DNA from 2 places in the Paenibacillus sp. FSL R7-0198 genome. Region 1 is predicted to be linked to the other one. Evidence: riboswitches for the same ligand, from Rfam matches in the RefSeq annotation. Region 1 holds a riboswitch; the other holds the start of a gene.
What was found. A riboswitch is a leader RNA that binds a small molecule or an ion and turns the genes downstream of it on or off. The one in region 1 is predicted to bind glycine.

Region 1 (7,488 bases):
GGCGGCGCGGATAAAGCAATCGTTATTGTAAACCGTCCGAGCAGTTCCGGTACTCGTGCAACTTTTGAGAAGTATGCATTGGGTGCAAAAATGGGTGATATCCAAGGTTCGATTCAAGAAGATTCTTCTGGTAACGTAAAAAAATTGGTATCTGAAACGCCAGGTGCTATTGGTTACCTCGCCTTGTCTTACTTGGATGACAGCTTGCAAGTGTTGAAATACGAAGGTGTAGAAGCAACAGTTGAGAACGTAGAAGCAGGAACTTATCCAGTATGGGCTTACGAGCACATGTACACGAAAGGTACGCCAGATGCAGCAACACAAGCATTCCTGGACTACATCTTGAGTGACGAAATTCAACAAAATGACGTGACAGAACTGGGATACATTCCAATGTCAGGTATGAAAGTAAAACGCGATGCAGCAGGTAATGTGGTTCAATAATCTTTGAACTTGCGCATACAGCGAAAGAGGCGGACTTAGGTCCCGCCTCTTTACGCGGTTTGCTCTAAAATAATCCCATATTTTGCATTAATTCTACTATAGAAGGATGGTTGTTATGGAACAGACCGAAGGGGGAACGGTAATGAATAACAAGTTGAAACCGCGCCGGCCCTTAAAAGAGAAACATTATTGGGAAGAGTGGACGGGACGGATCTATACGTCGATTTGTGTCGTTTTCCTGATCGTTGTCATGTTTTCCATTGTTTATTTTGTAGCGTCCAAGGGACTATCAACATTTTTCCAAAATGGAATAAGCATAAGTGAATTCCTTGGTGGGAAAACGTGGAATCCAACGGGGGAACCTGCTTTCTATGGGGCATTGCCGTTCATTACAGGTTCTTTCATTACAACCTTGCTTGCAGCATTGATCGCAAGTCCGCTTGGCCTGTGTGCAGCGCTCTTCATGACAGAGATTGTCCCGGGTAAAGGGAAAAAAATCTTGCAGCCTGCGATTGAGCTCTTGTCCGGAATTCCATCCGTTGTGTACGGATTTATCGGACTGAGTGTCATCGTACCCTTGCTTCGCAGTATCTTTGGTGGAACAGGCGTCGGGATTGCAGCCGGATGTCTTGTTCTCGCGGTAATGATTCTCCCTACGGTGACAAGTATTATGGCAGATGCATTGTCCGCATTGCCAAAAGGATTACGTGAATCCTCCTATGCACTGGGTGCCACTCGCTGGCAAACCATCTACCGTGTCATTATTCCAACGACTTTGCCAGCTTTGTTGACAGGTGTCGTTTTGGGTATGGCTCGTGCGTTTGGTGAAGCTCTTGCTGTACAGATGGTTATTGGTAATGCACCGCATGTTCCAACATCCTTGCTCGAATCAGCTTCAACATTAACAAGTGTAATTACTCTCAGCATGGGTAACACCACGATGGGTTCTGTTCATAACAATGCACTGTGGAGTATGGCGCTTGTCCTGTTGGTGATGACATTTGTCTTCGTCATTCTGGTTCGCCTGCTTGAAAGGAGAAACCGGGTATGAAAATGAAGGCAAAGACGGTAGATAAAATTGCAACATCCGTTATCGTTGTACTGGCCCTGTTCATTGTTATTTTATTGCTCGGTCTGCTTGGCTTCATCATGTATAGAGGTATTGGACATATCAGTTGGAACTTCCTGACAAGCGCACCACAGTTGCTTAAGGGTGGCGGCGGGATTGGTCCACAGCTCTTCAACTCCGTATTCTTGCTTGTCCTGACCTTGATTGTTACCATTCCACTCGGATGGGGTGGCGGGATTTACATGGCGGAATACGCCAAACCAGGCAAGATTACCAGCTTCATTCGTCTGGTCGTTGAAGTATTGTCATCATTCCCATCCATCGTTATCGGTTTGTTTGGTCTCTTGCTGCTAGTAAATCAATTTGGTCTTGGTTTCTCCCTGATCTCGGGTGCCTTGGCTCTGGCGATCTTTAACTTGCCACTGATGGTACGGACAACGGAGCAGGCCTTCCGGGCCGTTCCGAAGGAACAGAAGGAAGCAGGTCTGGCGCTTGGACTGTCCAAGTGGAAGATTATCACTTCCATTCTGCTGCCTGTGGCATTGCCGAGCTTGATTACGGGTACGATCCTGGCATCGGGCCGGATCTTCGGTGAAGCAGCCGCGCTGATGTTCACCGCAGGTATGAGTAGTCCACCATTGGACTTTACAGATTGGAATCCGACGAGTCCAAGGTCACCGCTTAATCCTTTCCGTCCGGCAGAGACACTTGCTGTCCATATCTGGAAAGTGAATAGTGAAGGTATTGGACCAGATTCCAAAGAAGTGGCAGCAGGGGCATCCGCCGTGCTTGTCATTCTCGTGCTGGCGTTCAATCTAAGTGCACGCTGGATCGGTCGGGTTGTATTCCGCCGCATGACAGCTTCGAAATAAGGAGGAACCAACATGGCCATACCTTTTGGTACGGAACAGTTAAGCATATATTATGGACATTTCCAGGCGGTCAAGCAGATTAGCCTGACGTTTCCTGAAGCAAGCGTAACGGCTCTTATTGGGCCGTCTGGTTGCGGTAAATCCACGTTCCTCCGGTCGCTGAACCGGATGAACGACGAGATTGCCGGTTCCCGTACAGAGGGACATATCTGGATGGACGGTAACGATCTGAATGAGCCTGGAACCGATGTAATCAAGCTTCGCCAGAAGATTGGCATGGTGTGGCAGAAGCCGAACCCTTTTCATAAGTCCATCTACAACAATATCGCGTTTGGCCCCCGCTACCGCGGTACGAAGAGTAAGAAGGCACTGGATGAAATTGTGGAAAAAAGTTTGCGTCGTGCTGCGCTCTGGGACGAAGTGAAAGACAGACTGCATGAGTCAGCTCTGTCTCTCTCTGGCGGACAACAGCAGCGCCTATGTATCGCTCGCGCTTTGTCTGTTGAACCACAGATTCTGCTGCTCGATGAGCCGGCATCTGCACTTGACCCGGTATCTACGGGTAAAGTTGAAGAGTTGATTACCGAGCTCAAGAAGGAGCTGCGGATTGTTATTGTTACCCATAACATGCAGCAGGCGGCACGCATCTCGGATTACACAGCTTATTTCTATCTGGGAAGCATGATTGAGCACGGGGATACAGAGCATATTTTCACGAACCCGGACAATCGTCTGACGCAAGAATACATTATGGGACGTTTCGGTTAATTGGATCATGGAGTGTAACATAGAGTAATAGACAGAGAGATAAAGAACTAATAGAGACAAAAGAAAGCACAATGCCTGGACGGTTGTTCGGGGGTTGTGCTTTTTTAATTTATAATTTTAGTGGGATTTTCTGTATGCGGGATAAACATTATGCTACGATATTTAGTGTGAAGAGAACGTTTACATGACTTCGAAGGAGATGTTGATAATCACTACGGATCAGATGTCTTACGACCATATGGCAGCTCAGATTATACAGAACTACACTATTGAGAAACCTGTCGTTTCATATATTCGTCATAATGAGAATCTGACGTATCATGTCGTCGATGAAGCAAGCGGGCAGAAGTATCTGCTACGTATCCATCAAGCCGCATATGCAAGTATGACAGGCATTCAGCATACGCTTCCTGCGCTGGAGGCAGAGATGAACCTGCTTCATGAGTTAAATGCAACGACGGCATTGCGCGTGCAGCATCCGGTACGGAATGTATCGGGAGACTGGGTCACGGTATGGAAAAGTGAAGCGGGTAAAGAAATCTGCTGTACAGTACTGGAGTGGATTGAGGGAAGGGACATCCAGCAGGGAGAACGCCTGACAACAGAGCAGATCTATGATCTGGGGGCACAACTGCAGATGCTTCATCAATATGGGCGTGAGCAGAATCAGACAGATCGAACAAAGGTGCGGCCGGCATATGGCAACATCCATGAGAACTTGGTCATGCTAGGGCAGCTGGAGGAAGGCGTCCGACTTGGGATTTTTACAACGGAAGACTTCGATCTGCTTCGTGAGACGTTTGAGAACATTAATGAACAGTTAGAAACATACCCGCAGCACGCAGGGACATGGGGGATCATTCATGGGGATATTACTCGCAACAATCTGCTGATAACGGATCAGGGGATATCCATGATTGATTTTTGTCTACACGGTTATGGTTATTATCTTTTTGATGCCGGAGGGGCAGCACTTATGTTTAATCGGGAGGAACGTGACATATTCTTATCCGGTTATACCCAACAGATCGCGCCACTGACGGATCGTGATATCCGATTAATGGAAGGGTTCATGTTGATCTTTACACTGGGTTATTATGCCTTTCAGATGGCGAATGAGTCGAGGCACGAATGGATGAAAGATCGCATGCCGAAGCTATGCAGCAAGTATTGCAGACCTTATGTACAGAACAAGAGTATCTTCTACGAATTGTGAATTATAATCCAGATGTGCAGACTCGGATGGGTTAGTGAGCAGTGTGGATCAAAGATTATGGTTGCCTGAATACCCGAACGGTTTCATGGACAATATCATAAATAATAGTAAGCACATCATTGATTGAAGTAGAACGAAATGAGCTGTTTAAAAGATCTTTTTAACGTATTAATGTAATGAAAGCTGACAAAATATTCTGGTTTTCATCGGTTCAATCGAAAATGAAGGAAATACATCCAAAGAAATCGTCAAGTTTGTTGACACTGATCTTCCGGTCGATTAATCTTAATGAAGAAGAAATTAATGACTTCCATGACTGTTCTGACATAAGCTCAGAATGGTTCCATATAGCGGATGATAACGAGCGGGAGAGATCTGGATTAGCCGAGCAAAATGGCTAGTGCTCAGGCACCGAAGGAGCAAGCTGCTGCGCACCCGGCGCAGTGGTTAATCTCTCAGGTAAATGTACCATCGTTGGACGCAACTCTGGAGAGTGCGCGAACTGCGCCACCCAAGGGGTATATGATCAGTCAGACCGGTGAACTTGTCTGTAATCGCAGGCAATGCACCTTGTCGTGAGACACTGCTGATCGTGAAACTCTCAGGTATCGAGGACAGAGAGAGGGCCTGAGGCCTTCTTCTGTCCTTTTTTGATGTCATCATTCAGTAAATAAGGAACAATATGGATTAGATTCTGGATGTAAATGACGAATACAATTGGAGGGTTATAAAGTGCGATTTAAAGATGTTTTCTCAATTATTGGTCCGTCCATGACAGGGCCTTCAAGTTCACATACAGCTGGAGCGGCAAGGCTGGGAAGAATCGCTCGTCAGTGGCTGGGATGTACGCCAGAACGTGCCCGGCTGACGTTATACGGTTCATTCGCTGACACCTATCAGGGGCACGGAACAGATCTGGCACTGATCGGCGGTCTTTTGGACTATGTCACAGACGATCCACGTATCCCGGATGCAGAGCAATACGCAGAGGAAGCAGGCATGGAGGTTGAGTTTTATACAAGTGGCCTGCCTGCTCCTCATCCGAATACGGTCAAAATTGAGTTGTGGCATGGAGAACGTGCCTGCTCCTTAATCGGTGCATCCATTGGTGGTGGCAGTGTATCGGTGCATGCGATGAATGATTTTCGTGTTCAGATTAGTGGTGAGTTTCCAACACTCGTTCTGCGACATGCAGACAAGGCAGGGGTGCTTGCATCGGTAACGTCCACGATCAGTTCATCCGGGGTTAACATCGGCTATATGCAGGTGGACCGGAAAGCCCGTGATGGCGAAGCACTTACCGCGATGGAAATGGATGGTGTGCCTAATCCTGATATGCTCAAGCGTCTAAGGGAGCTGGACCATGTGTTAGACATTCGTGTCATTGATTTGAAGAGAGGAGTTGATTCGGATGCGATTTAAACATTTACACGAACTGAATACGATCTGTACAGCGGAATCCAAAACCATTGCTCAGCTGATGATCGAGGAGCAGGTTCAGGAGACCAATACACCGGAAGCGGATGTTGTGAAGCAGATGTCTGAATATTATCAGGTGATGAAGGAAGCGGTACGCAAAGGGTTAACGGAAGATACAACATCACGCAGTGGGTTAACCGGTGGGGACGGGAAAAAAATGGCCGAGTACATTCGCAAGGGTGAGACTTGTTCAGGAGATGCTTCCGCACTTGCCATGGCGTATGCCCTGTGTGTATCTGAAGTGAATGCCTCCATGGGTCGGATCGTGGCAACACCAACAGCTGGTTCCTGTGGCATTATCCCGGGTGTGTTTATCAGTTCACAAGAGCGGTTTGGCTGGACGGACGAACATTTGGTGAACGGGTTGTTCTGTGCGGGAGCGATTGGTTATGTTATTGCCAACAATTCATTTATCTCCGGTGCCGAAGGTGGCTGCCAGGCGGAAGTGGGTTCAGCTATCGGCATGGCTGCGGGTGCCATGGTTGAACTGCGTGGAGGTACACCGGAACAGGTAGTTCATGCCGTTGGTTTGGCGTTAAAAAATACACTGGGCCTGATCTGCGATCCGGTTGCAGGCCTCGTTGAAATTCCTTGCATCGTCCGTAATGGACTGGGTGCGGTTACGGCGCTGGCTGCGGCTGACATGGCCCTGGCCGGAGTGCGTAGCGCCATTCCGTCAGACGAAGTCATCGACGTCATGCTGGAAGTAGGCAGCGCGATGCCGAGCCGCCATCGGGAGACAGCCCAGGGCGGGTTGGCCCAGACACCAACCGGCCGCAAAATGATGCAGAAGTTGGCTAAACCAAAGGCAAAGCGTGCAGAGCCTGAGCAGGAGTCTCCTGCTGAAAATGACGTAGAACCTAAGGCATAAATAGGATTGATATGAATTAAATCTAACACTAACTCGTGATACCATGAGCCTTGATTATTAGAGGTGAAGAAGAGTTCCTTACATGATACGAAAAGCCGATACATACCTTCCTGGTGAAGAGATGTATCGGCTTTTTTTTGTCTTTTTCCAACGAAGAAAAACAAAAAACATTGACGACATATATATCGTATTGATATATTAACTATTGTCATATATCAATACGATATATATGAGAGCGAAACAAAATTAAAGGAGATGGATAGAATGAAAGGAATTTTCCAGACGAGTCTACTGTTTTTGAAAAACGGAGCCACCATTGTAGGTTTAATTACGGCCGTGCTGTTCCAGGTTTTTTTTAACATCATCTGGCTTAGTGGATATGATCAGGTTAATGAGAGAATGACTGAGCTAGCTGTCACCATCGTGAATGAAGATGGGGTAGCGGCTGAACCGGTAGCCGAGTCTTTGGCGGCAGGTCTTAATTTCGAGATCAAACCATCTGAATCGATGCAAGAAGCACGACAGATGTTAACGGATCGGGATGTGTACATGATTATTGAGATTCCATCAGGTTTCATGCAGCAGGCAGAAGACTTGTCGAAGCCGATTGCAGTTAAGTATGTGATGAACGAATCAAACGTGGCTACCGTGAAAAGTGTGATGCAGAACGTAGCCGCACAAGTTACAGCGACGTTGAACCGTGAAGTACAAGAGAATGGCATTCGCGGAGTGCTGAATCAGTCCGGTATGACTGCTGATCAGTCCGATG
Region 2 (7,488 bases), 2.2 Mb from region 1:
CATGTATTGGCGTTCCGGGATGTTCTCCAGCCATTCGATATCTGGTTGCCATAACGCATTCTCGACCGTAAGCACATCACCGTGCCCAATCATATCCAACAGTTTTTGGTTTACGATGGAGCCTCCCTGTTCTGGCTGTCTTCCGAATAGGTCGGACTCATCCAGAAATTCGAGAGCAAGTGCAGCTATGGCTGTGCGATGAATCGTCTCACTTCCGTTAATCTTGACGCCATATCCACGTCTGCGAACCAGCTTCAGTCCCGCCTGACGAATTCGTGACTCCAGATCGTCCAGATCAGTGGTTACGGTGGATACGGTCACTTTCAGATCCGAAGCCAAGGCGAGTAACTTTACAGGCTCCGGTTCATCCAGCAGGATGCAAAGCATGAAGAGCTTACGCTCTTCCGGCGTAAACTCTACATATTCTTTACCCTCTAGTTGATGGCGCAATACAGCCAGATCATCGGAACCGGCATCAATTCGGATACCGGTTCCTGATTTTTTTTCCAGCTTCATGCCCAAAGGTTCAAGCCATTGTTCAATCATTTGCAGCTCCCGGTGAACTGTTCGGGTACTGACCTTAACTTCAACGGCGATTTCGCCGGCAGTGACTTCATGTGGATGCTCCAGCAGAAACTCCACGATTTCACGTTGTCTTTTGGTAATACTCATATCTCAGCCTCCGGCTCAGGGAAAACGAATGCGTGCAATTACTTTAGACGTTCAACGAGCGCATCGTATTCCGGGCTTTTTAGGAAGTTGTCGATGGATATATGTTCTGCGTTCGGCGCAACGGAGCGGGCACGATCGGTTAATATTTGTTGTGTGATGACCACATCTGCATCCGGCGGGATATCACTGATAGCCGTATTGGTCACCGTAACGTCAATCCCCTCTGCCTTCATCTTCTTGCGCAGAATGGAAGCACCCATGGCACTCGACCCCATGCCTGCATCACAGGAGAAGACAATTTTCTTCACGTCTGTTTTGACTGTAGAAGAAGCCATATCTGCGGCTCTGTCTGCTTCACGATGATTAGCCGTAATGCCAGCGTTTGGCACGGTTCCTTGACTCTTCATGTCTTTCATCCGACTGGATGCGGACTCCAGATCTTCGTCCTTTTGTTTACCCGTTTTCAGCAACACTGCTGCTACCAGGAAGGAAACGACGGCTGCTACAAGCACCCCTGCAAGCATTGGCAGGTATCCACCTTTCGGTGTTAAGAGGAAATACGCGATAATACTACCCGGTGATGGTGCTGAAACAAGTCCTGCTCCGGTGAGCATAAATGTTAATGTACCTGCGACGCCACCCGCAATTGCGGCAAGAATCAGAATCGGTCTCATCAAAATGTAAGGGAAGTAGATCTCATGAATTCCCCCGAAGAAATGAATGATAACGGCACCTGGTGCAGAAGATTTGGCCATTCCGCGTCCGAAGAAACAGTAAGCAAGCAAGATACCAAGTCCCGGACCCGGGTTCGATTCAAGCATGTATAATACGGATTGCCCTAACTCTCTCGCTTGATCTGTTGCAATTGGTGTCAGAATCCCGTGGTTGATTGCATTGTTCAGGAACAATACTTTACCTGGTTCAATGATTAGGTTGACCAGCGGCAGCAAACCAAGATTCATTAAGCCTTGTACCCCGGCAGATAATACTTTGCTAATTGCTTCTACAGCAGGCCCGATGCCCAGTAGCGCAAAAATCCCCAAGATCCCGCCAATAATACCGGCTGAAAAGTTGTTAACCAGCATTTCAAATCCGGCTCTAACTTTACCTTCGATCGATTTATCAAACTTTTTGATGATCCATGCTGCCAGTGGTCCGGCAATCATGGCACCTAGGAACATCGGGATATCACTACCCACGATGACCCCGATGGTCATAATGGCACCCACGACACCACCACGCTGACCATGCACCATCGTACCCCCGGTGTAACCAATTAACAGTGGCAGCAAATATTTGATCATCGGATCGACTAGCTGCGCAAGCGTCTCGTTAGGGAACCAGCCTGTTGGAATGAACAGAGCCGTAATTAATCCCCAGGCAATAAACGCTCCCATATTCGGCATGACCATACCACTCAGGAATCGGCCAAAACGCTGAACACCTACCCGTAGCCCACCTTTGGAATTGGACGATTGGTCCAAATTACTCATTGTATTATCCTCCTTGGATCAAGTCATTATGATTTATGAAAGGGGTATCATTTCTCCCCTGCTGTAATCCTAAGCGAGAATGCTCTCCTGTTCAATGAAATGAAAGCGTACTTTCGTCATGAACAATGATGACAACATTAGGTTATGTAATCGTTTTAATTGATGCATAATGGCTGAACCCATTGGTACACAAGGCTTTTCTTGCCTATGACTTTTATCATTTCCAAAATCAATTTCTAACCTATAGCTTGGTCTAATCAGGCGATTCACATCCACAATCTGCTTCAATCCGCATTGGAAACCATTCTCGGAAAGCACAAAAAACCTGTGCAAGCCTCAGGCTCACACAGGTCGAAACAATATGAAGCAGATCTCATTTTGTTTATAAAATGTATGTTAATAAGTACAAGTTCGTTGATACTATTCTTCCGTATGTTTACGATACGCGTCTGCATTCATCAATGTAGACAATGCTGCTGTCAGATCTCCCTCAACACGGATTTCAATCATCCAGCCTTCCTCGTATGGAGAGCTGTTGACAAGTTCAGGGGAGTCCTGCAACGAATCATTCACTGCAATAATTGAACCAGTGACGGGAGAAAACAAGTCCGAAACCGTTTTGACCGATTCGATCGTTCCAATGCTGTCCTCTGCTTTTACATTGGTTTCAAGGTCAGGCAATTCCACAAACACAATGTCACCCAGCTGATGCTGCGCGAACTCGGTAATGCCAATACGTACAGTATCCTCCCCTACGGTTTGCACCCATTCGTGCTCTTCACTGTACAGGAAATCACTTTTCAATTCGCTCATCGATATCCGCCTCGCTTTTCATTAAATGAGTGCATGCGTTCTTTGACCTTAACCTTTTTCCCAGAACATAGCGTATGATATTTTTGATTCAAATGTCAAGATACCTCACAATTTATTTATTGATCACCTCTAAATCCTGTAACCCGATTACACTCTTTCTTCATATACTGGTGAATATTAGAATAGTAAGCGCAGTCTTTTTAAATACACGAACAATAACATTTAAGATAAATTAAATATTCGGTTTTTTAGTTATGATATATGACATCGTTCTTGACATCGGTAGTGGATTCACGTTTTAATGAGAGGAGTAAATGTGTTTATTGGACTATGTTATACCCGCGGATGAATGTAAAGGGAGAGATTACCCGTGACACCCGATTCGGGATGTACATGAGGTAACGCCGAAGGAGTAAACCACCGATAAGCGGGGGTGAATCTCTCAGGCAAAAGGACTTTTACGGGACGCAACTCTGGAGAGCATCTATTCGCCCTGAGCGGGCGTTATGATCACCCAAGGGGAAACCTGCTGCACAAGGCAGCGGGGTAACTCTCAGGTACAAGGGACAGAGCCTTAGAATACAGCGTGCTACTTGGCATGCCGATTCTTTGGCCTGTCCTTTTCCTTTTTCCCAAAAAACGAAAAACAGGATGTAGAACGGCGCTGTCATAGCTGCCTTACCATACTTATCTACGAAAAATCTCTGCTGAAAAATGTAAAAATACCCTGGTTCATTGATCCACGATTGTATATCCGGCCGGTTGACGGCCCATGACGAGGTGATTTGATGTCCGATTTGCTTAGAACACCACTCTTCCCACTGTATCAGCAATACGAAGGCGTACGGTGCATTGATTTTGGAGGCTGGGAGCTTCCAGTGCAATTTAGCGGAATCCAGAAAGAACATGAAGCGGTGCGTGAGCGTGCTGGACTGTTTGATGTATCCCATATGGGCGAATTCACAGTACAGGGTGAGCAGGCTGAAGTTTTTTTGCAACAAATGACGACCAATGATGTGACCACGCTGATTCCCGGTCAAGCCCAGTACACCCTGATGTGTTACCCAGATGGCGGTGTGGTGGATGATCTGCTCGTGTATAAGCTGGAAGATCAGCATTACATGCTCGTTGTTAACGCCTCTAACATCGACAAGGATTGGGCGTGGCTGCAAGAGCACCTGATCCCTGGCGTAAGCATGACCAACGATTCGGAGCAGACGGCGCTGCTCGCCTTGCAAGGTCCACTGGCTGTAGACATTATCGGGAAAGTTACAGATACGGATATATCCTCGATTGAGCCTTTCCGTTTTGTACAGCAGGCAGAGGTATGCGGCGTTAAATTACTGTTGTCCCGTACAGGTTATACCGGTGAGGACGGCTTTGAACTATATGTACCTGCAGATCAGGCCGCTGTGGTCTGGAATGGATTAATGCAAGCCGGAGAAGGTCACGGACTCGTACCAACCGGACTTGGTGCCCGGGATACACTGCGCTTTGAAGCAAGGCTCCCCCTGTATGGACAGGAATTGTCGGCAACCATCTCTCCGCTCGAAGCTGGCGTAGGCATGTTTGTGAAGCTGAATGCCGGACCTTTTATCGGATACGAAGCCTTGTTACAGCAAAAAAATGACGGGCCTGCCCGCAAATTGGTCGGCATCGAAGTGCTGGAGCGTGGTATTCCCCGCCCCCACTATCCGATTTACGCCGAAGGCGTACAGATTGGTGAAGTAACAACAGGCACGCAATCACCTACATTGAAGCGTAATCTGGGGCTTGCTCTCATCGACAGTAAATACGCTGCGCTGGGAACCCCGCTTGAGATTGAGATCCGCGGCAAGAAACTAAAAGCCGAGGTTGTGAAGACCCCTTTTCATAAACGGACACGTACGTCAAAGACACCTACTCAAGGAGCTGATCAAGCATGAGCAAGCACCGTTACATTCCCATGACCGAGCAAGATCAGAGCGCCATGCTCGCAACCATCGGTGTGGATACGCTGGAGGAACTGTTTCAGGACATTCCGCAGGAGATTCGTTATCAGGGCGAGCTGCCCGTATCCTCCAAACTTGATGAATATGCGCTGACACGTCACATGTCCAAACAAGCTGGTGCCAACGCCAATTTCGAAACACACGCCAGCTTCCTCGGCGCAGGCATATACGATCATCATGTTCCTTCCGTTATCAATCATGTCATTTCCCGTTCCGAGTTCTACACCGCCTACACACCTTATCAGCCTGAGATCAGCCAAGGTGAACTACAGGCCATTTTCGAATTTCAATCCTACATCTGTGAATTAACCGGTATGGCTGTAGCCAATGCCAGTATGTATGACGGCGCAACTGCCTTTGCAGAAGCAGGTAATCTGGCCGCAGCGGCAACTCGTCGCAAACAGCTCATCGTATCCCGTACCGTTCATCCGGAAGCCCGTCAGGTATTGCAGGCATATGCGCACGGATTAAGTCTGGAGATTGTCGAGATTGGTTATAAGGATGGAGTAACTGACTGGGATGCTCTGCAAGCCGCCATATCGGACGATACCGCTGCTGTCATGATCCAGAGTCCGAACTTCTTTGGTGCTGTGGAAAATGTGAAGCAGGCTGCCGACCTCGTGCATGCGCACAAGGGCCTGCTCGTTGTAAGTGCCAACCCGCTATCGCTGGGTCTGCTGGAAGCCCCAGGCAAGCTGGGTGCTGACATCGTTGTAGGTGATGCGCAGCCCCTCGGCATCGCCGCTTCACTCGGCGGCCCGACATGCGGATATTTCGCCGTATCCCAGCCTCATATGCGCCGAATTCCTGGCCGAATTGTAGGCCAGACCACCGATCGCAACGGCAAGCGTGGTTTTGTACTCACACTGCAAGCACGTGAACAGCACATCCGCCGCGAAAAGGCGACATCCAACATCTGTTCCAACCAGGCTTTGCTTGCACTCAGCGCATCTGTGTACATGTCCATCATGGGTAAACAGGGCATGATCGATGTCGCGGATCTGAATTTGCAAAAGAGTCATTACACCCTGAATACATTAACTGCAATTCCTGGAGTTGGCCTTACTTTTAATGCACCAACATTTAATGAGTTTGTGATTAAACTTCCTGAAGGAACAGACTTGGATACTCTTCAGTTGAAACTGCTGGATGCAGGCTTTATTGGTGGCTACGAACTCGGACGTGATTATCCGGAGCTTGCCGGACATATGCTGATTGCTGTTACGGAACGGCGCACTAAGGAAGAGATTGACGAATTCGCACGAGCATTGGAGGGATCACTGTGACTCAGGAAACGACGACGACAACGACAACATCGGTACAAGGACAATCGGTAACAGGTACCTCTTTCTCCACTTCGGCTCAATCTGAGACAGATACAACATTCAGTGCACAGACCTTATCTCCTGCTCCGGAACAATCATTGATTTTTGAACTCAGCAGCCCTGGACGTGTCGCTTATTCCTTGCCAGAATGTGATGTTCCTCGTCAGGCTGCCGATACGTTGATTCCCCGGGAAATGCTCCGTTCGGAAGCAGCAGCACTGCCGGAAGTGTTTGAGATAGATGTTATTCGACACTATACTGCGTTGTCCCGCCGGAACTTCGGCGTAGATAACGGATTCTATCCACTGGGCTCTTGTACGATGAAATACAATCCAAAGATTAATGAGGATGTTGCCCGTTATAATGGATTCGCCAAAATCCATCCGTACCAGCACGAATCCAGCATTCAAGGTGCACTTGAACTGTTATATACGTTGCAAAACGACCTTGCAGGTTTGACAGGTATGGATGCTGTGACTCTGCAACCAGCTGCGGGTGCCCATGGAGAATGGACTGGACTTATGATGATTCGTGCCTACCACGAAGGTCGTGGCGAACAACGTACCAAAGTCATCGTGCCCGATTCTTCGCATGGTACCAACCCGGCAAGTGCAACCGTTGCAGGATTTGAAACTGTGACGATTCCGTCTCGTGCAGACGGACTGGTCGATCTGGATGCACTCCGTGCAGCAGTCGGTTCGGATACGGCAGCATTGATGCTGACAAACCCGAATACACTTGGTTTGTTCGAGAAAGACATTCAGGAGATTGCATCCATCGTACATCAGGCTGGTGGCTTGCTTTATTACGATGGAGCGAACTCCAATGCCATTATGGGCATTACCCGTCCGGGTGATATGGGCTTTGACGTGGTGCACCTGAACTTGCACAAAACGATGAGCACGCCTCATGGCGGTGGTGGACCTGGCGCCGGACCAGTCGGTGTGAAGAGCCGTTTGATCCCGTTCCTGCCTAAACCGATGGTGATCAAGAATGATGATGGTGTATATTCACTGGACCGTGAAGGCGATCAATCCATTGGTCGTGTTAAAGCGTATTACGGCAACTTCGGTATTCTGGTACGCGCGTATGCCTACATTCGTACCTATGGACCGGAAGGTTTGCGCCGTGTCTCTGAATGTGCGGTACTGAATGCCAACTATATGATGGCACGTCTCACACCTTACTACGAGA

Region 2: it holds a riboswitch for glycine, as region 1 does, so the genes downstream of both, gcvT (glycine cleavage system aminomethyltransferase GcvT) here and sdaAB (L-serine ammonia-lyase, iron-sulfur-dependent subunit beta) in region 1, are expected to answer to the same signal.

What each region holds. Positions count from the first base shown of each region.
Region 1 covers NZ_JBBOCB010000001.1:4,200,445-4,207,932, forward strand. The annotation lists gene MKY87_RS18315 (phosphate ABC transporter substrate-binding protein PstS family protein) at 1-444, shown strand, start outside; gene pstC (phosphate ABC transporter permease subunit PstC) at 560-1,495, shown strand; gene pstA (phosphate ABC transporter permease PstA) at 1,498-2,385, shown strand; gene pstB (phosphate ABC transporter ATP-binding protein PstB) at 2,398-3,153, shown strand; gene MKY87_RS18335 (phosphotransferase enzyme family protein) at 3,353-4,369, shown strand; glycine riboswitch at 4,725-4,849, shown strand; glycine riboswitch at 4,854-4,989, shown strand; gene sdaAB (L-serine ammonia-lyase, iron-sulfur-dependent subunit beta) at 5,102-5,791, shown strand; gene sdaAA (L-serine ammonia-lyase, iron-sulfur-dependent, subunit alpha) at 5,781-6,719, shown strand; gene MKY87_RS18350 (YhgE/Pip domain-containing protein) at 6,984-7,488, shown strand, end outside.
Region 2 covers NZ_JBBOCB010000001.1:2,038,595-2,046,082, forward strand. The annotation lists gene MKY87_RS08710 (BglG family transcription antiterminator) at 1-672, opposite strand, end outside; gene MKY87_RS08715 (PTS mannitol transporter subunit IICB) at 711-2,165, opposite strand; gene gcvH (glycine cleavage system protein GcvH) at 2,586-2,978, opposite strand; glycine riboswitch at 3,324-3,446, shown strand; glycine riboswitch at 3,450-3,550, shown strand; gene gcvT (glycine cleavage system aminomethyltransferase GcvT) at 3,767-4,903, shown strand; gene gcvPA (aminomethyl-transferring glycine dehydrogenase subunit GcvPA) at 4,900-6,255, shown strand; gene gcvPB (aminomethyl-transferring glycine dehydrogenase subunit GcvPB) at 6,393-7,488, shown strand, end outside.